Regions from separate parts of the Ectothiorhodospira sp. BSL-9 genome, predicted to be linked through region 3. Evidence: predicted binding sites of a transcription regulator. Region 3 holds the regulator's gene; each other region holds the start of a gene.
What was found. Region 3 encodes sigma-54, which starts transcription at its own class of promoters, with help from an activator protein. Its sites were predicted from a motif close to TGGCANGNTNCNTGCTT; they were not measured.

Region 1 (7,745 bases), 1.6 Mb from region 3:
CGACGAATCGAGCAGCGCCCCCCTGGCCGCCCACCCTCAAGGTAACCCGAAAAGGGGACAGACACCTTTTCCAGCAAAAAAAGGTGTCTGTCCCCTTTTTCGGAAGTTAAGCCACATGTAACACATGCGGTGGCGCGAACCAGGGGCCATAGCGCCCCGTTCAGGATTCAGCGATCAAGAGGGTGGACTCACGCTTGCACGTCAGGCATGAATCCACCCTCTTTTTTTGTCTGCAGCTGGCGCAGGATGTGGGCCTTCACCTCCCCATCCAGCCCCTTCACCCAACGTTCCGGTATTCCCTCCAGCCCATAGAGCGCTCCGGCCACCATCCCGGCGATGGCGCCGGTGGTGTCGGCATCGCCGCCGCGGTTTACCACGTCCACCAGGCAGTCCTCGAAGGTGTCGGTGTCGAACAGGGCCTGGAACACGGCGCGCAGGGTGTGGACGATGAAGCCGCTGGGGTTCTCCTCGCGGCGTTTGCGGAAGTGAAACTCCGGGTGTTGCTGGATGAGGGCCTTCACCGGCCCCTGCAGCAGCGCCCGCTGATCGGCGCCCTGCAGGGCCATCTGCACCATGGCCACGATGCACTCAGTGCCGGCGTCGGATAAGGGGTGGTGATGGGTGACATGGGATTGCAGGCGGCAGGCGGCGTTCACCGTCTCGCGGGGTTCACCCAGGGTGACCAGCGCAATGGGGAGCACGCGCATGCAGGCGCCGTTACCGGCATCGTTATCGTTCAGGGGGACTGCCGTCTCGCCCGTGCGGCGGTAGTGGATGATGCCGCGACGCACCGTGTGACCGATGTCCACGGGGCGGGAGCGCATCCACTGGCTGAAGGCCTCGGCGATGGTGGGCGCGTGAATATCGCCCGCCTGAATGATGGCGTCACCCAGGGCCAGGCTCATCTGGGTGTCGTCGGTGATGGCGCCCGGTTTGAGGTGGAGCCAGCCGCCACCGATGAGGTCCTTGTGGATGCCGTGCTGGGAACGGATCTCCCGGGGCATCATGAATTCCACGGTGGCGCCCAGGGCATCGCCGATGGCCAGGGCCAGATAGGCGGCCTGGGCTCGGGGGCGCGCACCCCTCACCCCAACCCCTCTCCCCGGGGGGGAGAGGGGTTCAAGGAGAGCTTTCAGCGAAGGGCTCAAGAGACCTCGGCCATCAGACTGTTGCTGCCCTCCTCCACCGGGGCCAGCTGGCCGGCCTCCATCATCTCCTTGTAGACGGCCAGGATGGCATCCTCGATGGGTTCCATGGCGTGATTGGGATTGGGAGTGATGCCGGCGGCTTCCAGGATGGACCAGGGTTCGATACCGATACGGGAGCATAGCAGCACTTCGCAGTCTTCCAGCGAGCGCAGCGTGCTCGCCAGCACCTGCTCCCGGTCACCGCACTCATCAGGGCCGGAACAATAGAGATCGGCACGACGATGGCCTTCAAAGCGCACGCCTTCGGGCGATGCCCGGTAGACCAGGAATTCCCGGGCATGACCGAAGTGCTGATTGATCACACCACCGCCCTGAGTGGCCACGGCCATCAGCACCGGACGGGAGGCGGCCTTGTCGGTCGCCGATGCCACGGGTGCCCGAGCGGTGCTGGCCAGCCGCTTGGCCCCCATGGACTCCCGAATGGCCGCCTGCACCTGATCGCGTCGTTCACGGGCGGCCTGGTAGTCCACCTCCAGCTCATCGATGCGATCGGCAGTGAACTCGGCCCCCCGGTCCTCCCCCAACCGACCCACGGCGTCGGCGCGGCATTGGCGGCAATGACGCATCATCTTCATGTCCGTGCCACAGGCATCGCGCAGGGCAGTGAGCTCGGCCTGGGTGGGGCCGCGCTGGCCATTGAGGCCAAAATAGGTGCCATGTTCCGGCTCGGAGATCAGCGGCATGATGTTATGCATGAAGGCCCCCTTGGCCTTCACCACCCGCGACACTTCCTTGAGATGCTCGTCGTTGATGCCCGGAATCATCACCGAGTTCACCTTTACCAGCACGCCCCGCTCCACCAGCATTTCCAGGCCCTTTTGCTGCTGCTCGATAAGCAGACGGGCCCCTTCCACGCCGAAGACCCGCTTCTTGTTCCAGATCACCCAGGGATGAATGCGGGCACCCACCTCCGGGTCGATGCTGTTGATGGTGATGGTGATGTGATCCACGCCCAGGGCCGCCAGCTCTTCCACATGCTCGGGAAGGGCCAAGCCGTTGGTGGACAGGCACAACTTGATGTCGTCGGCCTGCTCGCGGATGCCCCGGAAGGTCTGGAAGGTGCGGGTCGGGTTGGCCAGGCCATCCCCAGGCCCGGCGATGCCCACCACGGTCATCTCGGGGATGCTGGCCGCCACGGCCAAAGCCTTTTTAACGGCCTGGTGCGGCTTGAGCACCTCAGAGACCACACCGGGGCGGGATTCGTTGGCACAGTCATACTTGCGGTTGCAGTAGTGACACTGGATGTTGCAGGCCGGTGCCACCGCCACATGCATGCGGGCAAAGTGGTGATGGGCCTCTTCCGAGTAGCAGGGATGATCCTGGATCTTCTCGCGAATGGCCTGAGGCAGTTCCGGGGTGGGGTCGTTGGCGCTACCGCAACCACCGGTGGAGCAGCCACCCTGCGGAGGGACGGCCTCTTTGATGACGGGAATGTCGCTGAGCTTTTTGATTTTCAGGTCCATCACGGTCCTCCCGTTGAGGGTGCCCGCCGGTCTCACGGTGGGAAAGGTTGATCTTGGGAGGAGTAATGCAAACGGCGTGCCTGAAATCAAATAAATACAACCTCATGATTTTTAAAGCTTTACCATTCCAAGCATAGAAACATGTTGCACATGCCACAGACAAGGCTGTGGTGAAGGGCACAATCAGAACTGTCTGACCCTGATCTTGAGGGTCTGGATGCGGTAGGCAATCTGCCGGGGCGTCATGCCCAGCAGGCGGGCGGCCTTGGCCTGCACCCAGCCGGCCCGCTCCAGGGCGGCGATCACCCGTTCGCGCTCATCCAGGTCAGGATCATCCAGGTCCACGTCCACCTCGGGCTCCGGCTTGCGACTCAAGGGGAGTTTGTCCTCCAGGCCGGTGAGGTTGATGGCATCCAGGTCGATGGTGCCGGTCTCGCTCATGATGGCGGCCCGCTCCAGACAGTTTTCCAGCTCCCGCACGTTACCCGGCCATTCGTGGCGCATGAGCGTGCGGATGGCGCTGTCGGTGATATCCAGAGGACGACCCTGGGCCTTGGCCAGCTTATCCACCAGGAACCGGGCCAGATCCGGGATGTCCTCGCTGCGATTGCGCAAGGCGGGCACGAAGATGGGCATGACGTTGAGTCGGTAGTACAGGTCCTCCCGGAAATCCCCTCGTTCCACCTCTTCTTCCAGGGGGCGGTTGGTGGCGGCGATCACGCGCACGTCCACCTTCAGGGTGCGCGTGCCCCCCACCCGCTCGAACTCACCCTCCTGCAACACCCGCAGCAGTTTGGCCTGAAAGGCCTGGGAGATCTCGCCGATCTCGTCCAGGAAGATGGTGCCACCATCCGCCTGTTCGAAACGCCCCTTGCGCTGGGAGACAGCCCCGGTAAAGGCGCCCTTCTCATGCCCGAAGAGTTCGCTCTCCAGCAGATTGTCCGGCAGGGCCGCGCAGTTGAGCTTGACGAAATGACCATTGGCCCGGGGCGAGTTGTAGTGGATGGCATTGGCGATGAGTTCCTTGCCGGTGCCGGTCTCGCCGCGCACCAGCACAGTGGTGTGCCACTTGGCCACCTGACGCACCTGCTCGAACACCCGGCGCATCTCCTTGGAGTGCCCCACCACGTTGTCCAGATGATAGCCGCCACGCACCTCGCGGCGCAGCCGGTCGCGCTCATCGGTCAGCGCCTGGCGCTCCTGCTCCAGATCCCAGGCGCGGCGCACGGTCTGGGCCAGCAGGTTGGCCACCATCTCCAGGAAACGGGCGCGCTCTTCCAGCAGACCGTCATCCCCGCAAATGGGCTGGGCGGCCAGCACCCCAATGGGATTGTCCTCACCCACCCGAATGGGCACTCCCACAAAAGGCAGGTCCGGGGCGTACAGCCCCATGCGATCGAGAAACCGGGGCTCATCGGCGATGCGACCCACCACGACCGTATCCCCTTCCTTGAGGATGCCCCCCATCAAGCCCTCGCCGGGGCGGTAGCGCACCTTGTCCACCTTCTCCCGCGTACCCGTGTGGGCAGCGCCCACCATGAGTTCACCCGTGGCCGGATCCAGCAGCGACACCATGCCGCAACGCATGTCCGAGGATTCGTGCAGCACATGCAGCACGCCGGAGAGGATGTCCTGTAATCCGGATGAACAACTGAGCACCTGGCTCACCTGATAAAGCGTGTCCAGATGCATTTCGATCACTTGGGCGCGCGAGCGCCGCGTCGTGCCGACTGCCGTAGGAGAGATCACCATGGATTTTCCTGGAGTGATGTCAGAGTTTGCGCTGTGAGGCGTTGGGGAACTGCAGGCGGATGCGGCAGCCTTCCAGGCAGGTGGGGTCCACCTCCACCAGACCCGCGTGCTGGTTCACCACCTCCTGCACCATGGGCAGCCCCATCCCTGCCCCGCTGCCACTGCGGCCCTTGGTGCTGACGAAGGGTTCGAACACCCGTAGCCGCATGGACTCGGGGATACCCGGTCCGGAGTCCTGGATGACCACCTGAACAGCATCATCCAGGGCCTGGGTGGCAATGCGGATCTCGCGGCGACCGGTGCCGCTGTCATCCAGGGCATCCAGGGCGTTGTCCACCAATTGCTTGAACATCCCCCGCAGCCGGCCTTCCCGACCCAGCACGTTGGGCAGCACCGGCGCCGGATCCCAGTCCACCACCACGCCGGAGGTGAGCAAGCGACGGGTGGACAGGCCCAGCACCTCTCGCAGCAGGGCATTGAGATTCACCGGGATGATGGCCTCGTCCCGCTCCTCGGGGATGCAGTTTTCCAGGGTCTGCAGGGCCTGACGACCGGATGCCAGGGCCTCCTGCAACACATTCAACAGGGGGTCGGCGGTGCCCTCCCCCTGGCGCCGCTCCAGCAACTGGGTGGCGGCGGCAATCATGTTGACAGGCCCCTGCATCTGATAGACGGCGCCGGTCAGGGTCTCGCGCATGCTCTCCACCAGCTCGCTCTCGGCGGTGAGCGCCCTCAGGGCATTCATGCGCATCTCCTCCTGCTGCCGCTTGAGCTCGGTGACCTCCTTGGCCACCAGCATGAGATATTCCACCTTGCGGGGTTCGAAGAAGGCATCGGCGCTGCTGTCGCGCTCACGAATCCAGGTGCCGGAGCAGGAGAACCAGCGGGGTGCGCGGCCCGCGCCTGGATCGAACTGTACCTCATGATCCACAAAACCCTGGCCACTGCTGCGAGCCTTCTCGAAGGCCTCCCCCATGCTTTCGGAGAGGGCGGAGAGGAAGGCCTCGGCGGGTTCCTGGCCGCGCATGTCTCCCGCCAGTTTCTTGTACTCCTGGTTGTCCAGCACCACCCGGCCCGCCTCGTCCAGCAGGGCGATGACCACCGGCTCGGCATCCACCACGGACTCGATCAGGGCCTTTTGATTGCGCACCTGCTCCTCCAGTTGATGCATCTCGGTCACATCCCGGTGCATGCCCAGGTAATGGGTGAGATGACCCTGGGTATCCAGCACCGGGGCGATGCTCAACTCAGCCAGGTAGCGCCGGCCATCCTTGCGACGATTCACCAGCACCCCGGTCCAGGGCTTGAGCTGACGCAAACGGCCCCAGAGGGTCTCGTAGACCAGACTGGGCGTGCGGCGATCCGAGAGCAGGGATTCGTTCACACCCATGACTTCCGCTGCCTCGTAACCGGTCACCCGGGTGAAGGCCGGGTTGGCATAGAGGATGTTGGCCTTGGCATCGGTGATGGAAATGGCCACGGAGGATTGTTCCACCGCCTCGAAGAACAACCGTGCCGGCAACGCGCCCTCGCCGACGCGAATGGTGTGATCGTTGGCCGGTTGGAAGGGGTGATGGGGTCGGGTCATGGCGAGGTCTCGTGGCGATGCAGCTGTGTGACGTTCACTAATGCAAGAGCCGGGCCATACATCACCCTGATCCTGCTCCCCCACCCTGAATGCAGCCCTCAGGCCCCATGGCTCCCGGTGGGGACATTGTCGGTTACCTCACATCACTGCGAACCGGCGGCTCTGCCTGTCGCGATCCTCACAGCACCACCTGCACCACCATGGTGCAAGCCCGCCACAAACCCCCATAAACGGTGCGCCTAAAGAGTGCATTCCCCCCTTGGCACGCAAGATGCACATACCCCCTCAATCCAAGCGAGGTGAACACCGTGACGGAGTTTATGCTGCTACTTCTGGGCACAGCCCTGGTGAACAACGTGGTGCTGGTGCAGTTCCTGGGGCTGTGCCCCTTCATGGGCGTGTCCAACAAGCTGGACACGGCCCTGAGCATGGGCCTGGCCACCACCTTCGTGCTCACCCTGGCCTCGGTGGCCGGCTGGCTGCTGGAGCATTTCGTGCTCGCGCCCCTGGACCTGGGCTTTCTGCGCATCCTCTCCTTCATCCTGGTGATCGCCGCCGTGGTGCAGTTCACCGAACTGGTCATCCGCAAGACCAGCGCGGCCCTGCATCGGGTGCTGGGGATCTTTCTGCCGCTGATCACCACCAATTGCGCCGTGCTCGGCGTGGCCCTGCTCAACATCCAGGAAGGTCATGGTTTTCTGCAAAGCGTGACCTTTGGTTTCGGTGCCGCCCTGGGTTTCACCCTGGTGATGGTCATCTTCGCCGGTCTTCGCGAGCGCCTGGCCGTGAACAATGTGCCGGCAGCATTCGCCGGTGCCCCCATCGCCTTCATTGTCGCCGGGCTGTTGTCGCTGGGCTTCATGGGTTTCGCCGGCCTCGACTTCGCCTGACGCCACCCGAACAGGAGATCACACCATGTACGCAGCCATCGTTGTCCTGACCGCCATGGGCCTGCTCCTGGGTTATTCCCTGGGCATGGCCGCCAAGTATCTGAAGGTGGAGAAAGACCCCTTGGTCGACGAGATCGAGGACATGCTGCCGGGCACCAACTGCGGCCAGTGCGGCCTGCCCGGTTGCTCCAGCGCTGCCCAGGCCCTGGCCGCCCATGAGGCTCCCGTGACCCTTTGCCCACCGGGCGGCAAGGCCCTGGCCCAGCAACTGGCGGACAAGCTCTCGGTGAGCGTGGATCTGTCGGGCATGGAGGAGGAAGCACCCGCCTTTGCGCGCATCAAGGAGGATCAGTGCAACGGTTGCACCCGCTGTTACAAGGTGTGCGCCACCGACGCCATCATGGGTGCCAATCGGCAGATCCACACGGTGTTCACGGAAGCCTGCAACGGCTGTGGCAAGTGCGTGGAGGTGTGCCCCACCAATGGCCTGGTGCTGGTCACGGAAACCCCCACCCTGCGCACATGGCGCTGGCCCAAACCCCAAGCCCGCTGAGGTGACTGTCATGTTCTCACGCATCTTCAAGCGCCGGGCGTTCCAGGGCGGTGTGCACCCGGAAGACCGCAAACAGGCCACCAGCCACCTGCCCATCGAGACCCTGCCCTTGCCCGAGCGCCTGTATGTGCCCGTGCAACAGCACATCGGCGCCGCTGCCCAACCACGGGTGCAGGCAGGTCAAAAAGTGCTCAAGGGAGAGATGATCGCTGCGGGCACCGGCCCCGTCTCGGCGGCGGTGCATGCCCCCACCTCGGGCACCGTGGTGGCCGTGGAACCCCACCCGGCCCC
Region 2 (7,745 bases), 320 kb from region 3:
ATGGGCCCGTTGTGTTGCGCCAGCGGAATACCCAGGCCGAGCAGCAGCTCGCCAGCACGGGCTTCGGCGGTGTATCCGTCCATCTCGGCAAATTCGGTTTCCAGTTCGGCCACCTTCATGCCGTCTTCTTCGCTCATTTCCGCCAGGGAATAGATGCGGTCGCGCTCGGCACGCGTCTTCCACAGCGCCTCGTGACCCATGATCACGGTGTCCAGCACGCTGTAGCTCTCATAGGCGAACTGGTCCTGACGCAGCTTGCCCAGGCGCACATTGGGCTCGAGCATCACCTGGCCGCCGGAAGGCTCGAGATCGCCCCCCAGGATTTTCATGAAGGTGGACTTGCCCGAGCCGTTGGCACCGATCAGGCCGTAACGGTTACCCCCGCCAAACTTGACTGATACGTTCTCGAAGAGAGGCTTGGCCCCGAACTGCATGGTGATATTGGCGGTGGATATCAAAAGAATGTCCTGCGGAAAAAGGAGGGTGTGGTTGCCGGGCGGCGATGGGGAGGTCTGAAAACCCAACCGGGCATGGTACGGGCTCTGGGCCGTTATTGACAGGGTTGTCCGACGAGCGTAGGGCATGGTCAAAAAGGTGTCTGTCACCTTTTTAGTCACCATACATTTTTACAGTTTGCCACCGCGGGAGCTGGCCTGCCGGCGATGCGCTGCGGCAGCAGCGCCCAGACCATGCCATGTGCTCACCGCTTTCGCGGGCGGGGCCCGCTTCCACAGGGGGCAGGCTCAGATCGTCTCTATGCCTGGCGCACCAAAAAAAGCGGGCGCCTTAGGCGCCCGCAACCACTTCACTCCCTGCAGAGGAGACTTTACTTACGACCGGCAGTGAACTCCGGGTAGGCCTCGAGGCCGCATTCGGCGATGTCCACGCCCCGCATTTCATCCTCTTCGCTCACCCGAATACCGATGGTGTACTTGAGGATCAGCCAGAACAGCAGGCTGGCGGTGAAGACGAAGGCGAAGATGGAGAGCACACCCACCAACTGGGCCACGAAGGTGGCGTCCGGGTTGGAGAGCAGCACCGCGAACACACCCCAGATGCCAGCCGTACCATGGGCGGAGATGGCGCCTGCCGGGTCGTCGATCCGCACCTTGTCCAGCAGGACGATGGAGAAGACCACCAGCACACCACCGATGAAGCCGATCAGCACCGCCAGTGCCGGATGGGGCATGAGCGGTTCCGCGGTGATGGCCACCAGGCCTGCCAGGGCGCCGTTGAGACCCATGGTGAGGTCGGTCTTGCCGAACAGCAGACGGGAGGCGATGAGCGCGGCCACCACACCACCGGCGGCAGAGAGGTTGGTGTTGGTGAAGACACGGGCCACGGCGTTGGCGGACTCAACATCCGACACCTTGAGCTCGGAACCACCGTTGAAGCCAAACCAGCCCATCCAGAGGATGAAGATGCCCAGGGTGGCCAGCGGCATGTTGGCACCCGGCAGGGCGTTGACCTGACCCTTGGGACCGTACTTGCCCTTACGAGCGCCGAGCAGCAGCACGCCGGCCAGGGCAGCCACGGCACCGGTCATGTGGACGATGCCGGAACCGGCGTAGTCCAGGTAGCCCAGCTGATCCAGGAAGCCTTCACCCCAGCTCCAGAAACCCTGGATGGGATAGATGAAGCCGGTGAGGACCACGCAGAAGGCCAGGAAGGCCCACAGCTTCATGCGCTCGGCTACGGCACCGGAGACGATGGACATGGCCGTGGCCACGAAGACCACCTGGAAGAAGAAGTCGGCCATGTTGGAGTAGTAGATATCCCCACCGCTGGCGATGACCTCTTCAGCCGTGTTGTCCATGGTGCTGAGCACGGGCCAGAAGCTGGGAATCAGGGCGTTGATGCCGCCACCGTACATGATGTTGTAGCCGATGATCATGTACATGATGCAGGCGATGGAATACAGCGCGATGTTCTTGGTAAGAATCTCCACGGTGCTCTTGGAGCGGACCAGGCCCGCCTCGAGCATCGTGAACCCTGCGGCCATCCACATGACCAGGGCACCGGACACGAGGAAATAGAATGTGTCTAGCGCATATGCGACTTCTATGACTTGGTTTTCCACAATGAATCCCCCGCCAAGTGAGTGTTTGTTCGTGATTTAGAGTGCGTCTGTACCGGTCTCGCCGGTGCGGATGCGAATGGCCTGTTCCAGCGGGAAGACGAAGATCTTGCCGTCGCCGATCTTGCCGGTGTTGGCGGATTTGCTCACCGCCTCGATGACCTGATCCACCAGGCCATCATCCACGGCGACTTCCATTTTCACCTTGGGCAGGAAATCCACCACGTACTCGGCCCCCCGGTAGAGTTCGGTGTGACCCTTCTGCCGCCCGAAGCCCTTGACCTCCGTGACGGTGATGCCCTGCACGCCGATCTCCGACAGGGCTTCACGCACGTCGTCCAGCTTGAAGGGCTTGATGATTGCTGTGACCAGTTTCATGTTCGCTGCTCCTTGGGTGGGCGCCCGACCAGGCCGCCCACCGTGTGCGTGGGTGTCTCGTGGTCGGGTTAGAAGGACATGACGTAGGAGACGTTGAAGCGCGGATCGTCGTCCTCGTCGGTATCGTTCTGGGTGTAGGCCAGCGTGAAGTCGCCGAAATCAGTGGCCTTGCTGACGTGCAGGGACCACCAGGTATAGTCTTCCCAGTCACTATCATCCCAGTCCACGTAGCCCACGGTGCCGCCCAGGGAGTAGCCGTCCATCAGGTCGAAGCCGTAACCCACCTCGTAGGCGATGGAGCTTTCCAGGTCGCTATCGTCCGCATTGGTGACGAAGTTCACCAGGCCGTAGAAGCCCATGTAGTCCAGGCCGCCGTAGATCTCGCCGAAGTTGGCGTCGGCGGCACTCTCTGCGGCAGGATAGGCGTAGTAGATATAACCAATATCAAAGCCCACCCCGGACGTACCAACCTCGCCAGCCACGCCGAAGTAGAGATCCATTTCATAGCCGCCGCGATCGGCGCTGGTTGAAACTTCACACTCTCCGGCTGCCTGAGATGCCGCAACCTGGCCAGGTCCGGCAGCGCATTGGACCGAATCCACGCTCGTTTCACCAAGACTGGAAATCCAGGTTCCTACGTAGAATCCACCCTCATGCTCATAGTCGATACCACCCTGAACGGCGGCACCATCGTCAGACTCCGTGACACCCCGGAAGATGTAGTTACTGGTAAACCCGATATTCGCGCTCACCTCGGCCGATGCCGTGGAGGTCACTGCGGCGCCAGCCAGCAGGGCGGTGGTGACGGCGGCGGTCAGGGCGGTTTTGGTCAGGGCCTTGCTCATGGATGTTTCCTCTCGCAGGTTCGTTGTTCACATCTGTGGTGTAAAAGTCACTGCCGGGAGGGTTTTAGCATTTGGCGTGCCAGGTTGGTTTTTCTCTGTTTTTCAGGGCCTTGTGGATTGGTTCACGATTCTGGCCGTGGAGGGCGCCCTGTTTTGGGTGAGCGAGGGGGGATTCTTGCACCATTGTGGGGCAGACTTGAAAAGGGACTTCGGGGATGGGGGGCGGCGGGCGGGGTGCCTGCCCTTCGGCCCACTTAAGGCGTAAAATGGGCACGACATACGAACACGGCACGGAGGTGCACCATGATCGACAACAAGAGCCTGGATGAAATGGTCCGCAAATTGAGCGGGATGATGCCCGAGTCCGTGCAGCATGTTCAGGCGGACATTGAGAAGAACCTCAAGGCCGGCCTGTCCGGTGCCTTCCATCGCATGGATCTGGTCACCCGTGAGGAGTTCGAGGTACAAGCCGCCATGCTGGAGCGCACCCGCGAACGCCTCTCAGCCATGGAGGTACGGGTGAAGGCGCTGGAGAAGGAGTTTTTGGCACCCCGGGCACAGGGGGATGAGAACCCGGCGGGGGATTTGTAACACACAACCACCCAAGCAGAACCGGGCGGGGGTCCCCTGCCCGGTTCGGCAACCCGCCACAAACCTACCGATTCAACAACTTCTCGATCTGCGCAAAACTTTGCACCGGCCCCTCCGAGGTGATCTCCACCCCCAACTGCCGGCCGATCTGCGTCAGTGAGAACAACCCTCGCAACAACTCGCGGCGCCGCTCGTCATACTCCACCACCAGGGCGTGCTGACGCCCCGCATCGCGCAGGGTGACCACCACATCCCCCACCCGGGCCGTGACCACATCGTAATGGTCCATCACGCTCAACTCGCCCCGGGGCGTCATCACATGCTGCACCAGCAGGGCGTTGTGGGAGATGCGCTCGTCCGAGACGGCCTTGACCGGCTTTTCCCCCATGATGTCCCGGGCGGTGACCACACCCCGCACACCGTCCTCGGGGTCCACCACAATCAACAACCGCACCCCGGCATGAATCATCTTCTGCAGGGCCGCGTCCATGGGCATCTCCGGTGGCGCGGTCACGGCTTCCACACGGCGGAAATCGGTCATCACGTCCCCGGCCGGATCCTCCATGGTCACCCGCGAGGGCAGACCCTGGCCAAACCGATGGACGGTGACATGTTCAGACAGCGTGTGGGACGGAATCAGTGCATAGCGTGCAGCCATGGCGGTCTCCTTTGGTATCGGGCTTTTGTTTATTCTCTCCACGCCCCGTTGGGGTGTGGGGTGCCTCGATGGTCAGGTTACGCCTGCCGGTGGCAGTTGTCGATTACCGGGCGGGGTGGTGGGTTTTTGGGATCGGGGTGCCTGTGGGAGCCGCCCCTGGCGGCGAAGGGCGGCGGGCAGTGAGGTCTGTTCGGGCAATGTGCCCGCCGCTATTCGCGGCCGAAGGCCGCTCCCACGGTGCCCGGGGTCAGGTCCGGGCGAAGCCCATCACAGTAGCCAGCTCATGCCCCGGGTCCGGCACCTTCATGAAGGCCTCGCCGATCAGGAAGGCATGCACGCCCGCTGAACGCATCCGCTCCACGTCCGCACGGGTGTGAATGCCACTCTCGGTGACCAGCAGGCGGTCCGCAGGCACGCGCTCCACCAGGTCCAGGGTGGTTTCCAGACGGGTTTCGAAGGTTCTGAGGCTGCGATTGTTGATGCCGATCAGAGTGGCATCCAGGGTGAGGGCCCGTTCCAGTTCCTCGGCGTCGTGCACCTCCACCAGGGCATTCATGCCCAACTCGTGGATGAGCAGCAACAGGTCCTTGAGGTTCACATCCCCCAGGGCCGAGACGATCAGCAGCACGCAATCGGCGCCCATCACCCGGGCCTCGTAGACCTGATAGGGGTCGATGATGAAGTCCTTGCGCAGCACGGGGAGAGCGCAGGCAGCGCGGGCCTCCTGCAGGTAGGCCTCATGACCCTGGAAGAAATCATGATCGGTCAGCACCGACAGGCACGCCGCCCCGCCCTGCTCATAACTTCGGGCAATGGCCGCTGGGTCGAAATCCTCCCGCAACACCCCCTTGCTGGGGCTGGCCTTCTTCACCTCGGCAATCACCGCCGGATCACCCGCCTGAATGCGATCCCGGAGGGCCTGCAGGAAGGGACGCACGGCCGGGGCCGCGTCGGTGAAGCGGATCAGGTCGTCCAGTGGGGTGTGTCGGCGGCGTTCAGCCACTTCCTCGCGCTTGCGGGCGAGGATCTTCTTCAGGATATCCGGTGCGTCGCTCACTGGATGGCCCCCGACAGCGATATCAGTTCGTCCATCTTGGCAGCCGCGCCACCATTGTCGATGACCTCGGCAGCCCGCTGGATACCCGCGTCCAGCGTTTCGGCCAGGCCAGCCACGTAGATGGCGGCACCGGCGTTGAGCAGGGTGATGTCCCTTGCCGGCCCGGGGCGACCCTCGAACACGCCCCGGATCAACGCCAGACTCTCCTCGGCGCTATCCACCCGCACGGCATCCAGGGGTGTACGTTCCATACCGAACGCCTCGGGAGCGATGATGCGGGTGGTGATTTCGCCATCGCGCAGTTCCGCCACCCGGGTGGGCGCGCCGATGCTGATCTCGTCCAGGCCGTCCTCGGCATGCACCACCATCACGTGGCGGCTGCCCAGCAACTTGAGCACCTGGGCCAGGGGTTCCAGCCAGTGGGTGCTGAACACGCCCAGCACCTGATTGGGGGCGCCGGCCGGGTTGGTGAGCGGGCCGAGCACATTGAACAGGGTGCGTACACCCATCTCGCGCCGGGGGCCCACGGCGTGCTTCATGGCGCCATGGTGCCGGGGGGCGAACAGGAAGCCCACGCCCACCTGGTTGATGCAGCGGGCCACCTGATCCGGGTCCAGGTCCAGGTTCACGCCGGCGCTCTCCAGCACATCGGCGCTGCCGGAACGGCTGGATACGGAGCGGTTGCCATGCTTGGCCACCCGACCTCCGGCAGCGGCCACCACGAAGGCGGCGGCGGTGGAGATATTGAAGGTGCCGGAGGCATCGCCCCCCGTGCCGCAGGTGTCCACCAGGTGTTTTGCGTCCACGTCCACCCGTGTGGCCAGTTCACGCATGACGGAAGCGGCGGCGGCGACTTCGTCCACCGTCTCGCCCTTCATGCGCAGCCCCACCAGGAACCCGCCGATCTGCGCTGGCGTGGCCTCGCCGGTCATGATCTGGCGCATGACGGTGATCATTTCCTGCCCGGAGAGATCCCGGTGTTCGGTTACGGCCCGGATGGCCTCCTGCATGTTCATGGTGTCGCCCGCCCCCTGTCGTGGTGTCTGGCGGGATTTTCACGGCCCCCGGGCGACCGGTCAACCACCAAAGGCGTGCGCAGGAAGTTCTGCAGCAGTTCGTGGCCCTGGCGGGTGAGGATGGATTCCGGATGAAATTGCACACCTTCAACGGCCAGTTCCCGGTGGCGCACCCCCATGATCTCGTCCAGTTGACCGTCCGGCGTTTCGGTCCAGGCGGTCACTTCCAGGCAGTCGGGCAGGCGTGTCTTGTCGATCACCAGGGAGTGATAGCGGGTGGCTTCCAGGGGGTTCTCCAACCCATGAAACACGCCCATGTCCTTGTGATGCACCATGGAGGTCTTGCCATGCATGATCTCCCGGGCATGGATGATGTGCCCGCCAAAGGCCTGTCCGATGCTCTGGTGCCCCAGACACACCCCCAGCAGCGGCACCCGGCCGGCGAATCGGCGGATCACCTGCAGGGAGATGCCGGCCTGATCGGGGGTGCAGGGGCCCGGTGAGATGACGATGCGTTCCGGGGCCATGGCCTCGATCTCGTCCACGGTGATGGCATCATTGCGATGCACCTCCACCTCGGCACCCAGTTCACCCAGGTACTGCACCAGGTTGTAGGTGAAGGAGTCGTAGTTATCAATCATCAACAGCATGGTCTGGACGGGCTCCCGCAGCGGTCTGTTCGTGTGGTTAAAGGAGCATCGTGGATGCCCGGTTCCAGGTCAAGCCGGTCGGTGTCCACCAACGATCCGGTGGATCAGGGCCATCTTTTCCATGGCCTTCAGGGACAGGATAAACGGATAGGCGGGGCTGTGGCCCATGCTGCGGTTGAGGCTGTTGAGGGCATAGGTGAGCGGTAGCCAGTGATCCATCAAGGGGGCGAATTCACCTTGTTCGTAGGGGTCGAAATCTGGCGCGGCGCGCAGTTGGCAGCCCTGGTCAATGCGCGGCCCCACCTCCAGCCCCCATTCATGGGCCGTCTCCAGGGTGTCCACGATGTGCAGATAGTGGGCCCAGGTCTCCGCCCAGTCTTCCCAGGGGTGACTGCTGGCATAGCTGGTGATGAAGTGTTGACCCCAGTCTGACGGCGGCCCCTGCCGGTAATGCCGCTGCAGGGCCTGGGCAT
Region 3 (7,745 bases):
GACGATGATGAGTTTCATGGGCTTTCGCTCTGCATCTGCTTGCGCTGTCGGGCAGCCAGGTCGTCGCCGGCATAATAACCGCGCAGGCGCAGCAGGTGATTGCGAATGGCGCCTTCCACCATGACGGCCAGGTTGCGTCCCGGGGCTACCGGTAGGGTGATGACCGGGATTTCCAGCCCCAGCACCACCCGGGTGAAGCGCACCCCGTGCAGGCGGTCGATATCCTCGGCCTGCACCTTGGCCTGATCCTTGAGGTCGATGATCAGGCGCAGGTACTTGCTGTTCTTGATGGCGCTGTCGCCGTACATGGCCTTCACATTGAGTACGCCCAAACCCCTGACCTCAAGAAAGTTCTCCAGCACCGGCGGGCAGGTACCGCGCAGGATGTCCGGGGCGATTCGGGCGAATTCCGGGGCATCGTCCGCCACCAGACGGTGGCCCCGGCTGATGAGTTCCAGGGCCAGTTCGCTCTTGCCCACGGCGCTCTCGCCGGTCACCAGCACCCCGATTCCCAGCACTTCCATGAACACCCCGTGCAGGGTGGTGGTTTCCGCCAGCTTGTTGCTGAAGAAGTAACGCAGGATATTGATCAGTTCATGGCTGGGCAGGGCGGTGCGCAGCAGCGGTACCGACTGGCGTTCCGACAGGGTGCGCAGCTCGGGGAGGGGCTCCAGGTTATCGGTGACGATCAGCATGGAGGAGGCGCCGCTGCACAATTGCTCCAGAATGTCTCGCTGGGAGTTCTTGCGCAGCGACCACAGGTAGCGCATCTCGTCGCTCCCCAGTACCTGGATCTGATTGGGGTGGATGATGTTCAGGTGACCCACCAGGGACGGGCTCCCATGGGGGGTGGAACGGTGCGATATGCTCCGGCCACACCCCTGGGTGCCCGCCACCCAGACGAGGCCCAGGCGCTCCTCCATGACCTCCATGATGTTGCTGACGGTGAGCGAGTCGGTCATGGGGTCATCCGGTGTCTTCGGTGTCCCATTCCTGCACCAGAGTCAGCAGGTCCGAAGGGCCGGAGGTGCTGCGCAGCCGGGCCAGCGTCTCCGGATCGGAGAACATCCTGGCCAGCAACGCGAGGATCTGAAGATGCTCGTCTGTGCAGTCTGCCGGCACCACCAGCGCGAACAGGATGTCCACCGGCTCACTGTCTGGGGCATCGTAGTCGACGCCCTTTTCCAGCTTGAGCAGCGCGGCACAGGCCTCGCTGGCGCCGGCCAGACGACCATGGGGGATGGCCACGCCATGCCCCAGGCCCGTGCTGCCCAGGCGCTCCCGGGCCAGCAGGCTGTCGAAGATCTCGCCCTGGGTGAGCTTGGGCAGATGATTGGAGAGCATCTCGCCCAGCATCTCCAGCGCACGTTTCTTACTGCTCACGTCCGTCTGGCAGTGCACCCGCTCAGGGGCGAGAAGATCACCGATGTTCATGAAGCGTTCACTCGATGTGGTTGCGGTGGGAGCCTTCAGCCCGGTGGTGGTCCTTGAGCTTCTCCTTGTGCTTCACCACCTGGCGATCCAGTTTGTCCACCAGGGCGTCGATGGCGGCGTACATGTCCGTGTGGCTGGCCTCGGCATGGATGCTGTTACCGCTGAGCAACAGGTTGCTCTCGGCCTTTTGCTGCAGCTTCTCCACGGTCAGGATCACGTGCACGTCGATGACGTTGTCAAAATGCCGCTCCAGGCGCTCGAACTTCTCGTTGACGTAGTTGCGCAGGGCGTCGGTCAGGTCGACGTGATGACCGGTGAGGTTGATCTGCATGAGATGACTCCTTGGAAATAGGTAGGGATGGGTAATGAGCAGGACGGCTGCGTGGGTTTGCTTCAGACGAGCCGCTTGCGTTCGTTGGATGGCGGAATGGCCATGGCCTCACGGTACTTGGCCACGGTGCGTCGTGCCACATGAATACCCCGATCCACCAGGACCTGGGCGATCTTGCTGTCACTCATGGGCTTGCCCTGGGGCTCTTCGGCAACCAGCTTGCGGATCATGGCGCGGATCGCGGTGGCTGAACACTCACCGCCGTCGGCCGTGCCCACATGGCTGGAGAAGAAATACTTGAATTCGTAGATACCCCGGGGGGTATGCATGAATTTCTGGGTGGTCACCCGGGAGATGGTGGACTCATGCATCTCCAGTTGTTCGGCAATATCGCGCAGCACCAGAGGTTTCATGGCCTCGTCACCGTATTCCAGGAAGGCACGCTGGTGCTCGACAATGGCGGTGCCCACCCGTAGCAGAGTCTCGTTGCGGCTTTGCAGGCTCTTGATGAACCAGCGGGCCTCCTGGAGGCTGTTGCGCATGTAGGTGTTGTCCTGGCTGGAATCGGCGCGGCGCACGAAACTGGCATACAGGGGGTTGACCCGCAAGCGTGGCGCGATTTCCGGGTTGAGCTCCACCTGCCAGCGGCCCTCTCGCTTGCGCACGAAGACATCGGGAATGATGTATTCGGGCGAACTGCTGCTGATGACCCCGCCTGGGCGCGGGTTCAGTGTCTGAATCAGGGCGATCACCTGCTGCAACTCGCCATCATCCAGCCCCAGGCGCCGCTGCACGCCCTTGTAATCACGTGCACCCAGAGCGTCCAGGTGTTCACGGGCCAGGGTGCGGGCCTCGGTCAGCCAGGGTGTGTCCTCCGGGAACTGGGCCAGTTGCAGGCCCAGGCATTCGGCCAGGTCACGTGCGCCCACGCCCACCGGGTCCAGGTGCTGAACCATGTTCAGCACGGCTTCCACCTCGTCCAGTTCCAGGTCCATCTCCCGGTCCGTGGCCAGGGCTGCGTGGATCTGTTCGATGGGTTCGGCCAGATAGCCGTCTTCGTTAATGGAATCAATGATGGTCAAGGCAATGGCCCGGTCACGCTCACTCATGGACGACAAATGCACCTGCCACATGAGGTGTTCATGCAGGCTTTCCGAGGGTCCGGTCTGGTTCTCGAAAAGGTCGCGCCCGTCGTGATCCGACTGTCCGGCGCTGGAAGGGGGCACATCGTAGATGTCGTCCCAGTTGCTGTCCACCGGTAATTCGTCGGGGATCTGCTCCTGACTGCCCTCGGCGTTGCCTTCCGTCTCGGCGGCGGCCTCCGCTGCTTCTGCTGCCTCGGAGGTATCGGCCTGCTCCTGCTCGCGAGGCTCCTCGCTGGCGGTCTCCTGATCTGCCTCCGTGCCCTCCACGGCCTCGAGCATGGGATTGATTTCCAGGGTCTCCTGGATCTGGGCCTGCAATTCCAGCGTCGAGAGCTGCAGCAGGCGAATGGCCTGCTGCAGCTGCGGGGTCATGGTCAGGTTTTGACCCAGCCGGAGCTGGACGGACGGTTTCAACATAGCACGACGCGCGCCATCGGGCCGGGGCCCGGGTCTTTGATGCCTGATGATGAAGGCGGGGGCAGGCCCCCGGCGTAAATGATGCTTTCAAGAGAGATTATACGGTGTGCCAGCAAAAATGGGACCCATGTCCCGAAAACCGCACGCTGAATGGGGAGTCTCGGCTTCACAGGCGGAAGTTCTCCCCTAGATAGACGCGGCGGACCTGCGGGTCGGCCAGTACGTCTTCCGGCGCGCCCTGGCTGATGATGTGCCCGCCACTGAGGATGTAGGCCCGGTTGCAGATGCCCAGGGTCTCGCGCACATTGTGGTCGGTGATCAGTACACCGATGTTCCGTGACGTGAGATGGGTGATGATCCGCTGGATCTCGATCACCGAGATGGGGTCCACGCCGGCGAAGGGCTCGTCCAGAAGGATGAAGGCCGGCTCGGTGGCCAGGGCACGGGCGATCTCCACGCGCCGTCGTTCGCCACCGGAGAGACTGACCCCGGCGTTGTCGCGGATGTGCTGGATCTGGAACTCCTCCAGCAGGGATTCCATCTTCTCCAGACGCTGGGCCTTGTTGAGGTCGCGGCGGACCTCCAGCACAGCCATGATGTTGTCTGCCACGGAGAGCTTGCGGAATACCGAGGGCTCCTGGGGGAGATAGCCCACGCCCATGCGGGCCCTTGCGTGCATGGGCAGTCGGGTGATGTCGCGGCCGTCCAGGCGGATCTGGCCTTCGTCGCAGGGTACCAGGCCCACGATCATGTAGAAGCAGGTGGTCTTGCCAGCGCCATTGGGGCCCAGCAGGCCCACCACCTCCCCACTATTGATGTGGATGGAGGCGCCGTCCACGGGTTTGATCGCCCGGTAACGCTTGACCAGCTTGTCGGTCTCCAGGCGGCTCATGGCGTGTCGCCGTCCTCTGGGCGAGAGCGATCACGGTCACGGGGTGCGAAGATGGCCTCTACCCGGCCTGTGTCACCGGTGCTGGCTTCAAGGGTGGCGGCCTCCAGGTTATAGACGATGCTGCTGCCGCGGAATTCGTCGTCCCCCTGCCATACCCGGGCCTCGCCGGTGAGCACCACCCGCGGTCCATCCGGAAAGAACTCCATGCGTCGTGCCTCGGCGCGAACCTCGCGGTTGGATTCATCCCGCGTGGTCAGGGTGGCCAGGCGTCCTTCGGAGACCATGCGCTGGAGTTGCCGCTGGGGGGCATGCACTGTCACCTCGTCGCCCGTGATGACGGTGTCGCCCTGGGTGATGGTGACGTTACCCTTGTAAACACTCACCCCCCGCTGATCGTCCAGGCTGGCGCGATCCGCCTCGATGCGGATGGGCAGATCGGGGTCGTGCTGGCCCTGTGCGGCAGGCATCCAGGCCAGCGAAACGGCCAATAGCAGCCCCGCCAGGTGCGGGCCCGTGGGGATGTCAGTGCGGAACATAGGTGCCTCTTACCTGACTCTCAAGTTCCAGGGTATCCCGGGTCAGATCCAAAGTCATGCCCACCCCTTCTGCCTCGCGGTGAGTGCTCACCATACGGGCCAGGGCGTCGGTTTGCGCCTGGCGGGAAAGGGTCCATACGGTGACATCCCGGCTGGTGATGGTGATGGGGGGGTGATCGGGGGCCTCGGGGCGGTTCAGGCGCACGTTGCCCAGCAGCTGCACCTCGTCGCCAGCGGGTGAAACCCAGCCGCGTTCGGAACGCAGGGTCCAGTCGGGAGCGGGGGGGTGTTCCATGATCAGCACCGGGGCCTCCACATGGCTGGAACGGTCTGCCTGGCGTTGCTCCATTCGGGCGCCGGAGAGCCGGTACTTGAGATTGCCGGACTCGTCCATGCTCCAGACCACAAAATCCTCGGCGAAGAACTGATTGGCCTCGGGGTCCACCTGGGTGGTCGGCACCACGCGCCGTTCCTGGGCATTCTCCGCGAGCCAGAAGCCCACGGCGGCCACCAGGGTGAGTGCCATGATCAGCAGCAGTCCTGAAAGGCGGCGACTCATTCCAGATAGGGGGCCAGGGCGGCCTGCAGGTTGTCCTGGGCCTCCAGGATGAACTCGCAGGCCTCGCGCACCGCTCCACGGCCGCCGCCTGCCCGGGTGATGTAATGGGCATGCTCGCGCACCAGGGGGTGGGCGTCGGCCACGGCGATCGCCAGCACGGCGCGACGCATCACGGGCAGATCCACCACATCGTCGCCCATGTAGGCCGTCTGTTCGATACCCACACCGGCCGCCTTCAGCAATCCACCCAGGGCATCCAGCTTGTCGCGACGGCCCTGGACGATGTGCTCGATGCCCAGGTCGCGACAGCGGTGTTCCACCACCTGGGAGCGTCGCCCGGTGAGGATGCCGATCTGCACGCCGCTGTCGGCCAGCATGCGGATGCCATGGCCATCGCGGCTATTGAAGGCCTTGTACTGCTGGCCATCGTCCCCCAGGTAGAGGCTGCCGTCGGTGAGCACGCCGTCCACGTCAAGGATGAGGAAGCGCACGTCGCGGGCACGTTGTCTAGGCGTATCATTCATGGGGCAAGGATACCACGGGCCCGCCGTACCACTTCAGACCACGCCGGCGCGCAGCAGGTCATGCATGTTCAGGGCTCCCACCAGGCGCTGGCCCACGTCCACCACCGGCAGGGCGCTGATCTTGTGGTCCTCCATCACCTTGAGGGCCTCGGCTGCCAGCATGCCCGACTGCACCGTCTTGCATTGACGGGTCATCACATCACCGATGCACGTGCTGCGAATGTCGATGCCGCGGTCCAGGGTGCGGCGCAGGTCGCCGTCCGTGTACACGCCGATCAGGTTGCGGTGCTCGTCCACCACCGCGGTCATCCCCAGACCCTGGCGGGTGATTTCCATGAGGGCATCGGTCAGTGGGGCGTCGGCCCGCACCAGGGGGATGCGTTCACCCGTGTGCATGATATCCCCGACATGCAGCAGCAGGCGCCGCCCCAGGCGACCACCGGGGTGGGAGCGGGCAAAGTCATCGGCGGTGAAACCCCGGGCCTCCAGCATTGCCACAGCCAGGGCATCACCCATGGCCAGGGTGGCAGTGGTGCTGGAGGTGGGGGCCAGGCCCAGGGGGCAGGCCTCGGCGGCCACGCTTACATCCAGGTGCACGTTGGCCTCCCGGGCCAGTGTGGAGCGCGGATTGCCGGTCAGGGCGATCAGGGGGGCGCCCAGGCGACGGATCAATGGCAGGATGGTGAGGAGTTCATCGGTCTCCCCGGAATTGGACAGGGCCAGCACCGTATCCCCGGTGGTGATCATGCCCAGATCACCGTGGCTGGCCTCGCCCGGATGGACAAAAAAGGCCGGGGTGCCGGTGCTGGCCAGGGTGGCAGCGATCTTGCCACCCACGTGGCCGGATTTTCCCATGCCGGTGACCACCACCCGCCCGGTGCAGGCCAGCATGTACTCGCAGGCGCGCACAAAGCGTTCATCCAGGCGGGAGATGAGATCGCGGATACCCTGAGCCTCGGTCTCCAGGACGGCCCGGGCCATGTCCAAAGTCTTGTCGGGATTGAGCTTCATCGGCAAAACACTACCTCAAGGCGGGAGCGGATTAAACAATGGGACAAGGCAAGCCTTTCCACCTCACGCTGGGCGCCCGTGACTGGGAGCATCCGGCGTGGGTGGCGCAATTCTACCCCCAGGACATGCCGGCGTCCTGGCGTCTGTGCTTTTACGCCAATGAGTTTTCGGCGGTGCTGGTGCCGGCGCAGCGCTGGCAAGGTACCGAGGTGTCGGATTGGCGGGGTTGGCTCGGTGAGGTGCGGGAGGACTTTCGGTTTTATCTGGAACTGGCGGGCCCCCGGGGCGTGGATGTGGAGCACCTGAGACGCCTGCAGGCGACCCTGGGTCCCCAATTGGCTGGCCTGGTGCTGCCGGAGGCGACGGGCGTGCCCGTGGACGGGGCAGGAGACACCCCGGCCATGGGCCCATGGCCGGATGGCCTCCCTTGTTACTCGGCCAACGCCCCGGCGACACATGCCCGTCTGTGGACGGGGCCGGAAACGCAGTCGCCCTGCGGGCCGGTGGGGCGGGTGGTCCTGCCATCGGGGGCGCACCCGCGTGTCCTGCGGGATCACCTGGAGGCGTTCGCCCGCTGCTCGGAAGGTGGCTCAGGTGTGTTGTTCCTGGATGCCCCGCCCGCCGTCATGGGGCAAGCCGTCACCCTGGCCGGCCTGCTGGGGTTCACTTGACAGTCTCGGCGCTCCGAAAGAAGATGAGAACCGCTCGATTGGTATTCGACGATCATTACCCTGCCAAGGAACGTCCCTATTTCCCCCGCACCCGATAAAACCCCCTGGATCGAGATCCGCGATGTGCATTTCGCCCGCGGCGACCGCAAGATCTTTGATGGGCTGGATATCACCATCCCCCAGGGGCAGGTGACTGCCATCATGGGGCCCAGCGGCACGGGCAAG
Region 4 (7,745 bases), 140 kb from region 3:
TGGGGCGGCGGCTCGGGTACGGGCCTTTGGACCAACGCTCAGGATATGGTGGATGCTCAGCTCAAACTGGGCGTGGACATCATGACCGGCCACTGGGAATACACCTTCGGGGCCGACCGGGTGCGGCAGATCGTGGAAAACGACTTTGCCGGTCATATCGAATTCCTGGCCCAGAACGTGGTGGACGTGGACTGGGGCGACCGCATCTTCAAGCCCTACACCATCCGTGAGATGAACGGCGTGAACGTGGCCGTGATCGGCCAGTCCTTCCCCTACACCCCCATCGCGAATCCACGGCACATGGTGGCCGAGTGGTCCTTTGGCATTCGCCAGCGGGAGATGCAGGAGACGGTGAATGAGGCCCGCGCCGAGGGGGCAGAGGTGGTGATCCTGCTGTCCCACAACGGCATGGATGTGGACATCAAGCTGGCCCAGGTGGTGGACGGCATCGACGCCATCATGGGCGGGCACACCCACGACGCGGTCCCCGCCCCGCTGGAGGTGAAAGGGCCGGAGGGCGGCACCTGCCTGGTCACCAATGGGGGTTCCAACGGCAAGTTCCTGGGCGTGCTGGACCTGGACTTCCGCGATGGCCGCATCCGCGATTACCAGTACCGTCTGCTGCCGGTATTCGCCAACCTGATCGAACCGGACCCGGACATGGCCCATTACATCGAACAGGTGCGCGACCAGGAGGTCACCTTTGATGGCCAGACCTTCAACATGAAGGACAAGCTCTCGGAAGAGCTGGCGGTGAGCGAGGATCTGCTCTACCGGCGCGGCAATTTCAACGGCACCTTCGATCAACTCATCTGCGATGCCCTGATGGAGCAGGTGGATGCCCAGATTGCCTTCTCGCCGGGCTTTCGCTGGGGCACCACGGTCCTGCCCGGCATGCCCATCACCTTCGAACACATCATGGACCAGACCGGCCTCACCTACCCGGCGGTGACACGCAACGAAATGAGCGGTGCCATGATCAAGGAGATCCTTGAAGATGTGGCCGACAATCTCTACAACGCGGACCCCTTCTATCAGCAGGGGGGCGACATGGTGCGGGTGGGTGGCCTGAAATACAGCATCGACCCCACCCGCTCCATTGGCGAGCGCATTGCCGACATGGAACTGAACGGCAAGCCCATCGCCCCCAACGAGAATTACGTGGTGGCCGGCTGGGCCAGCGTGCAGGAGCAGCCGGCGGGCGACACCGGTCGCAAGATCTGGGACGTGGTGGCCGACTACCTGCGCGACCACGAGACGGTGTCCATCAGCGAACTGAACGAACCGAGGCTGCGGGGCGTTGAGGGTAATCCGGGGGTTTCCTCGGTTTAATTTCTCGGTTTAAAGGGAAGGGCTGGGGAGAGGGGCGAAAACCCCTCTTCCTACCAATCCGCCACCACCTGATCCCGCCCCTTCTGCTTCGCCCGGTACATGGCCGCATCCGCCCGCTGTATCAGGGAGTCCACACCCTCCGTTTCCCGCCATTCGGCCGCACCGATGCTGGTACTGGGTCTAAAGTCATCATCCAGAGGTCGCAACTCCCGGGTCCGCAAGCGCAAGCGCTCACCCACCTTCATGGCCACGTCCAAAGAGGTGTCGAGCATGTACAGACCAAACTCCTCGCCACCCAGACGCCCCGGCAGATCCGACACCCGTACCAGGGCGCGCAGCAAATCGGCGAAGGCCACGAGCACCCGATCTCCCGCCGCGTGGCCGTAGGTATCGTTCACCCGCTTGAAGTGATCCAGATCGATCATCAGGATCGACAGGCGATGCTGCCGGCTCCTGGCCTGGGCCACACCGGACTCAAGCCGCTCCAGGAAATGGCGACGATTGGCCAGGCGGGTGAGCCCGTCGGTACGGGCCAGTTCCTCGTTCAAGGCATTCACCCGGGCCAGATCCCGGTTGGCCCGCCTCAGGTCACGCACCAGCCGGGACATGTCCAGGGTGAGGTTGCCCATACGGGCCACCACTTCATGATCACCAGCCTCGGCCACTTCGCCTATCAACAGGGTGTGCCCATCCAGGGGATAGGCGTGAAACAGACAGCGCTCCCCCTCCGCCGTGGCGCGAAACACCCGGGCCACGGTCTTCTCTTGTGCCTCGCCGGGCTCAATGTCCAGTGGACCGTGTTCGTCACTGAAAAAACGGGCAATGGGCTCCCCGCGCACATCGGCAAAACCCGCATAACGGGACCTGAAGGCGCTATTGGCGCAGATGATCCGGCCATCCTGCCCCACCTCCAGCACCAGCAAACGTCCCGAATTCACCACATAGTCCTGCAAGGCCCTGGCCAGATCGGGCCCGGGAGGGGTATCGCGGGTCCCCGGTCTCATCTGGGGGCACCCAGACTTCGGGCCCAGGCCACCGCGGCCATGGCACTCTCAAGATGCAGATCCGCGTTGACCGACTGCACCAGCCAGGGAGCCTCATGAAAGGCCTGCCCACCGACCACGATGGGGGTGGCATCATCCGGCCCCAGGGCCGCCCGCAAACTGGCCACGGTGGAACGGGCCTCGCCCACGTTACCCACCAGCGTGACCGACAGGGCCACGAAGCGAGGGCGCTCCTCCAGCACCGTGGCCACCAGGGTTTCCGGAGGCGTGTCGGCGGTCAGCAAGGTGATATCCCAACCATCCAGTTCCAGGCTCACGGCCAGCATCCAGGAACCCATCTCGTGGAATTCGTTGGACACGGGAGACACCAGCCCGCGACCCCGGTCGCTCTCGGGGAACGGTTGGTCGTAGTAAAGCGCAGCCAGCACCCGATAGACCATGGCCGTGGTCTGGTGCTCCATGGCCACCGACAGTTGACCGGCCTCCCAGCGAGCCCCCACATCCACCATGGCCGGATAAAACAGGTTTTGCAGCAGCGATTCATAGGGCATCCCATCCAGCAACAGGCCATGGCAGCGATCGATCACGCCCGTCGTGTCCCCCTGGATAAGGTGGTCGACGATATACTGATAGTCGTCTTCCCAGCGAGGCTGCACGGATGCCCGCCGCGTCCGGTACTGGTGCGCGGCCTCGATGAGTTCATCATGGTGCTGCACCATCCACTCATAAATGGGGAGGATCGCCTCCGCTTCCCGCGCGGGCAGGATCCCGGCAATCGCCTCTTGCCAGGTTTTCCACTCGTGGAGGAAGAAGTCGAAGGACACGCCCTGATTGTGATAAGTGGCATAGACCCAGGCCAGGGCCTGCTCCAGCAACCGGGCGTCGTTCCCCGCCATGACCTCACCCATGAAGGCGGCATGGTGGCGACGGGTGCTATCCATCAGCCTTGGCGAATGACTGCCCACCCATTCCCCCAGCCGGGAATCCTGATCCATCCGACGGGCCACGGCATTGACCAGTTCGCCACGGCGCGCGCGAAAGGCCTCTGCCGCGACTTCCGGTACTGGCAAGGGAGCATGCGTTGTTTTTGGATTCGTTGGCACGATGGACTTGGGCTATTTTGAGACAAAGTCCAGATTACATCATTGTGACGCTGCCAGGCATTGTCCGGAATCATATCCGGGCAGCTGGCCATATCTCTGTCAATATATCTTGTGAAAGGCAGCGGTAAAGTCGTTGTCCAGATAGTCTTCGAGGATCTCCACTCGTGCCCCCAGTGCCTCCCCCTGGGCACGAATCTCCTCCGGCAGATAATAGTTGAAGCGTGATGGTCCCGGCTGCCCCTTGAGCAGGTTGAATACAAAGGCCTGCCGCGCGGCACCGTAGCAGTGCTGGATGAAGCACCCCGTTTCGTCCCGGGTGAGATTGTTCATGGCCCCGCTGCACAGATAGAAGTCTGCCTCGGGCAGAGGGTCATGGAGTACATCCCGCAACCATATCTGACATCCTGTGCGCTCACGGGCTGTCTGGATCATGGGCTCGCATACTTCCAGACCGATATATCCGGCTGGTGGGCCACGATGCTTGCACAGAAAAGTATAGAGATCTCCGAACCCACAGCCGGCATCCACGAGCGTTTTGCCAGTGAGGTCATGGGGCAGGCAGCGGGCCAATGCAACAAAACGCGCCGTCTGAGTGTAGGCCGAGCGCCAGTGCAGTCCCTGTGGCGTCGCCCCGTGGTTCGCCATGGCACGGCGGTAGAAGGCCTCATTATCGACTCTGGGCATGGCACAGTGACCGCGGCAATGGTGTCACGCCAACATAGTCCCCAGGGTTTTCAGGGTCAATGCACCTGACTGACGCCGACTCACGCGCCAACCTTTGCCGATGTGATACCACCTCACGTGACGCATGTGCTGTTTTGATACGCCCGCGACCTGGTTAACCGCCCCGGACACTTCGCAGCACCAAGCCCATAAGTCACTGTTCATAAAGATATTAACAACCTCAGAACTCAATTGGCACGCCCCCTGCTTTATCTTGGTTGTCATTTCACCAACCCAATGGGAGCAATCAATGACATTACGCAAGACAGCCTTGGCCCTGGCCATCACTTCCCTCTTTGCCCTCGGTGGCACGGCCGCCGCTCAAGGCTTCGGCGATGATGCCGGCGGCGCGCCCCCGGATGCCCAGCAAGGCACCCCCCCTGATGCCGGCGGCGCTGCCCCCGAGCAAGGCGGTGCCCCGCCGGAAGGCGCAGCCCCTGGCGCAGCCCCCGAACCCACGGTGGAACTTACCGATGAGGTGATCGACGACTTTGTGGATGTCTTCGTGGAAGTCCAGAAGATCGAGGAAGACTTCGCGCAGCAGCTGGATGCCGCCGAAGACCAGGCAGAAGCACAAGCCATCCATCAGGAAGCTCAGGAAAAGATGGTTGAGGCCGTCGAAAGCAATGGCATGAACGTGGAGGAATACAACGAAGTGGCCATGGCCCTGCAGGGTGACCCCGAGCGTCTTGAAGAGGTGATTGAACGTACCCAGGATCGCCTGTAAGACACAGGATCATTCCAGCCTCTGCCCGGCCGGCCCACCGCTGGCCGGGCCCTGGTCAGTCCCGATAGGAGTTGCACCATGAGACACGTGAAGAAAACCCTGGGCGTGCTCGCCGCCGTCCCGCTGGCACTGCTGGTGGGCTGTGGCGACCCAGGCCCGGAGATGGAAGAACAGTTCGAGCCAACCGATCAGCCGGATATGGAGCAGCAGGAAGGGATGGGTGCACCGCCGGATGATGGCATGGGCGCACCGCCTCCCGACGACGGCATGGGCGCACCGCCCGCCGATGATGGGATGGGTGCACCACCCCCGGACGATGGGATGGGTGCACCGCCCGAGGGTGACATGGATATGGAAGCACCCGAGGGTGACGATCAGGACCGCTGAGTCCGTTTCATCCCACGGCAGGTCCCGCCCACGGGCGGGATCTGCACGTTTTCAGGCAGCTACACCAGCAGCCAGGCCAGATAGGCCAGGTAAGCCCCCAACAAGAGCACCCCGAAGACACGCCCCAGGTCACGCCGCCAGGCGAACGCCATCCACACCACCAGCGAGAACAGCAGCATCACCGACAGATCCACATAGGTGATACCGCCAGCGCCCAGGGGAATGATGGTAGCGGTGATGCCCAGCACCGCCAGCACGTTGAAGACATTGGAACCAATGATGTTGCCCAGCACCATGCCGGTCTCCCGCTTGAAGGCGGCTGCCACGGTGGTGGCCAGTTCCGGCAGACTGGTACCCACAGAGACCAGAGTCAGACCGATCACCGCCTCGCTCACTCCCAGGGCCCGGCCAATGGTGATGGCACCACTCAAAAAGGCCTCGGAACCCACGTACAGACAGCCCGTCCCGAAGACCACGAAGAGGGCCGCCCGCCCCATGTCAATCCCCGCATAGGCCCCCACCTCTTCCGCCACCTGATGGCCCGCCATCTGACGCCGGGCCAGATGCACCTGCCAGGCCACGAACCCCACCAGCAGGAGCAGCAGCACCATACCTTCGATGCGAGAGATCATGCCGTTGTAGAGCAGAAGAAACGGCAGGGCCACGGCGCCCACCATCAGCGGCAGTTCCCTCTTGAAGGTTTCCTGTTCACAGCGCACGGGATAGAGCAGCGCGGCCGCTGCCAGCACCAGCCCCAGGTTGGCAATATTCGATCCCACCACATTGCCCACGGCGATGCCCGACTGCCCCTGCAGGGCCGCCATGACGCTGACCACCAGTTCCGGGCTGCTGGTGGCAAAGGCCACCACCGTCAGACCGATCAGCAGGGGCGAAATCCCCGTGCGCAGGGCGATGGCACTACTGCCAGCCACCAGACGGTCGGCGCCATAGGTGAGCAGGGCCACGCCCAGCAACAACATGAGAACTGCAAGCAACATGATGGGAGTCTTCCAGATCAAAACAGGGGGCGGAGTATCGCACAGCCCCAGGTGCGTAAAAGCTCAGCAGTCCTGTTCCATCCGATTGTGACCGACCGCCTCGGCGCGGAACAGGGCCATGTCGGCGCGCCCGGGGATATTATCACCGGAGCATCCGGGCATAATGAAGGGATGAACAATGCCTTCACCAACCGACTGAGCAAGAACCTGCGTCACTGGGGCAAATGGGCCCGCCGGCGCGGGATCGAGTGTTTTCGTGTCTATGACCGGGACATCCCTGAATTCCCCGTGGCCATCGACGTGTACGCGGGGGTGCCCCATGTGCACGTGTACGAGACCCGCTGGGAGGCGGACGATGCCGAGTATGGCGCCTGGTTAAGACAGGTGCGCGATCAGGTGGCCGGGGTCTTCCAGGTCGATCCGGTGCATCTGGCCATGAAGGTGCGACGCCGCCAGAAGGGACTGGCGCAGTACGAAAAGACCGGCCTGGAGGGCAAGGAGATGATCGTCCACGAGGACGGCCTGGCCTTCTCGGTGAATCTGCATGCCTACCTGGACACAGGCCTGTTCCTGGATCATCGCCAGACCCGGGCCATGGTGCGCGAACGTAGCCAGGGCAAGCGCTTTTTGAACCTGTTTGCCTACACGGGCAGCTTTACGGTTCATGCCGCCGCCGGCGGCGCCAGCGACAGCCTGACCCTGGACATGTCCCGCACCTATCAGGACTGGTCCCTACGCAATTTCCAGCTCAACGACCTGGCCCCGGACCGACACCGCCTGGAACAGGTGGACGCGATGCAATGGATGGAAGCGGCTCCGGCCCTGGGGCAACGCTATGACCTGATCGTGCTGGACCCGCCGTCGTTTTCCAACTCCAAGCGCATGGAGGCCACCCTGGACGTGCAACGGGATCATCCCTGGATGATCAACCGTTGCCTGGGTCTGCTCAGCCCGGGGGGTGAGCTGTTCTTCTCCAACAATCGCAAGGGTTTTCGGCTCTATGAGGACGAACTGGCCCCCTGCGAGGCGCGCGAAATCACGGCGCAGACCGTGCCGGAGGATTTTCGGCGCAGTCGCCCCCATCGTTGCTGGTTGATCACACGCCCCGGCGCCTGAGACGCCAGCCTACCGGCGACGCCCCGTGAGGGAACCCAGCAGGCCCCGCACGATCTGACGCCCCACCTGGGTGCCGATGGCCCTGGCGGTACTCTTGGCGGTGGCAGTCACCAGGCTGTCACCCCGTCGGGCCGGGGCGCGCCCCTGGCGACGGGTTCGCGCGGCCTGCTGGGTGCTGGTCTCCACGGGCTGTTCGCTCAGGGCCGCCTTGGCCTGCCGCTCCAGGATCTGATAGGCCGATTCCCGATCCACCGGCGTATCATAGGCCCCGGCCAGGGGGGACTGCTGGATCAGGCTGCGACGCTCCGCATCGGTCAGCGGCCCCATGCGGCTGGCTGGCGGCCTAATCAGGGTG

Region 1: the regulator sigma-54 is predicted to act here: its motif matches at 2,737-2,753, upstream of nifB (nitrogenase cofactor biosynthesis protein NifB).
Region 2: the regulator sigma-54 is predicted to act here: its motif matches at 3,366-3,382, upstream of ECTOBSL9_RS03780 (TorF family putative porin).
Region 4: the regulator sigma-54 is predicted to act here: its motif matches at 4,356-4,372, upstream of ECTOBSL9_RS01490 (DUF4168 domain-containing protein).

Annotation. Positions count from the first base shown of each region.
Region 1 covers NZ_CP011994.1:2,401,441-2,409,185, reverse strand. Annotated here, with positions in the region: gene ECTOBSL9_RS11265 (transposase) at 1-45, shown strand, start outside; gene draG (ADP-ribosyl-[dinitrogen reductase] hydrolase) at 189-1,088, opposite strand; gene nifB (nitrogenase cofactor biosynthesis protein NifB) at 1,145-2,671, opposite strand; gene nifA (nif-specific transcriptional activator NifA) at 2,855-4,423, opposite strand; gene nifL (nitrogen fixation negative regulator NifL) at 4,443-6,011, opposite strand; gene rsxA (electron transport complex subunit RsxA) at 6,332-6,901, shown strand; gene ECTOBSL9_RS11235 (RnfABCDGE type electron transport complex subunit B) at 6,927-7,454, shown strand; gene rsxC (electron transport complex subunit RsxC) at 7,465-7,745, shown strand, end outside.
Region 2 covers NZ_CP011994.1:753,007-760,751, forward strand. Annotated here, with positions in the region: gene ECTOBSL9_RS03765 (ABC-F family ATPase) at 1-458, opposite strand, end outside; gene ECTOBSL9_RS03770 (ammonium transporter) at 827-2,080, opposite strand; gene glnK (P-II family nitrogen regulator) at 2,117-2,455, opposite strand; gene ECTOBSL9_RS03780 (TorF family putative porin) at 2,524-3,300, opposite strand; gene ECTOBSL9_RS03790 (accessory factor UbiK family protein) at 3,604-3,891, shown strand; gene ECTOBSL9_RS03795 (CBS domain-containing protein) at 3,956-4,549, opposite strand; gene trpC (indole-3-glycerol phosphate synthase TrpC) at 4,797-5,606, opposite strand; gene trpD (anthranilate phosphoribosyltransferase) at 5,603-6,622, opposite strand; gene ECTOBSL9_RS03810 (aminodeoxychorismate/anthranilate synthase component II) at 6,619-7,272, opposite strand; gene ECTOBSL9_RS03815 (putative zinc-binding metallopeptidase) at 7,342-7,745, opposite strand, start outside.
Region 3 covers NZ_CP011994.1:428,450-436,194, reverse strand. Annotated here, with positions in the region: gene rapZ (RNase adapter RapZ) at 1-18, opposite strand, end outside; gene hprK (HPr(Ser) kinase/phosphatase) at 15-962, opposite strand; gene ECTOBSL9_RS02245 (PTS sugar transporter subunit IIA) at 967-1,434, opposite strand; gene hpf (ribosome hibernation-promoting factor, HPF/YfiA family) at 1,442-1,765, opposite strand; gene ECTOBSL9_RS02235 (RNA polymerase factor sigma-54) at 1,828-3,327, opposite strand; gene lptB (LPS export ABC transporter ATP-binding protein) at 3,494-4,219, opposite strand; gene lptA (lipopolysaccharide transport periplasmic protein LptA) at 4,216-4,755, opposite strand; gene lptC (LPS export ABC transporter periplasmic protein LptC) at 4,742-5,281, opposite strand; gene kdsC (3-deoxy-manno-octulosonate-8-phosphatase KdsC) at 5,311-5,838, opposite strand; gene ECTOBSL9_RS02210 (KpsF/GutQ family sugar-phosphate isomerase) at 5,872-6,849, opposite strand; gene ECTOBSL9_RS02205 (hypothetical protein) at 6,888-7,520, shown strand; gene ECTOBSL9_RS02200 (ATP-binding cassette domain-containing protein) at 7,575-7,745, shown strand, end outside.
Region 4 covers NZ_CP011994.1:289,523-297,267, forward strand. Annotated here, with positions in the region: gene soxB (thiosulfohydrolase SoxB) at 1-1,332, shown strand, start outside; gene ECTOBSL9_RS01475 (GGDEF domain-containing protein) at 1,383-2,336, opposite strand; gene ECTOBSL9_RS01480 (B12-binding domain-containing protein) at 2,333-3,406, opposite strand; gene ECTOBSL9_RS01485 (class I SAM-dependent methyltransferase) at 3,539-4,123, opposite strand; gene ECTOBSL9_RS01490 (DUF4168 domain-containing protein) at 4,413-4,889, shown strand; gene ECTOBSL9_RS01495 (hypothetical protein) at 4,968-5,276, shown strand; gene ECTOBSL9_RS01500 (calcium/sodium antiporter) at 5,336-6,274, opposite strand; gene ECTOBSL9_RS01505 (class I SAM-dependent methyltransferase) at 6,446-7,390, shown strand; gene ECTOBSL9_RS01510 (helicase HerA-like domain-containing protein) at 7,400-7,745, opposite strand, start outside.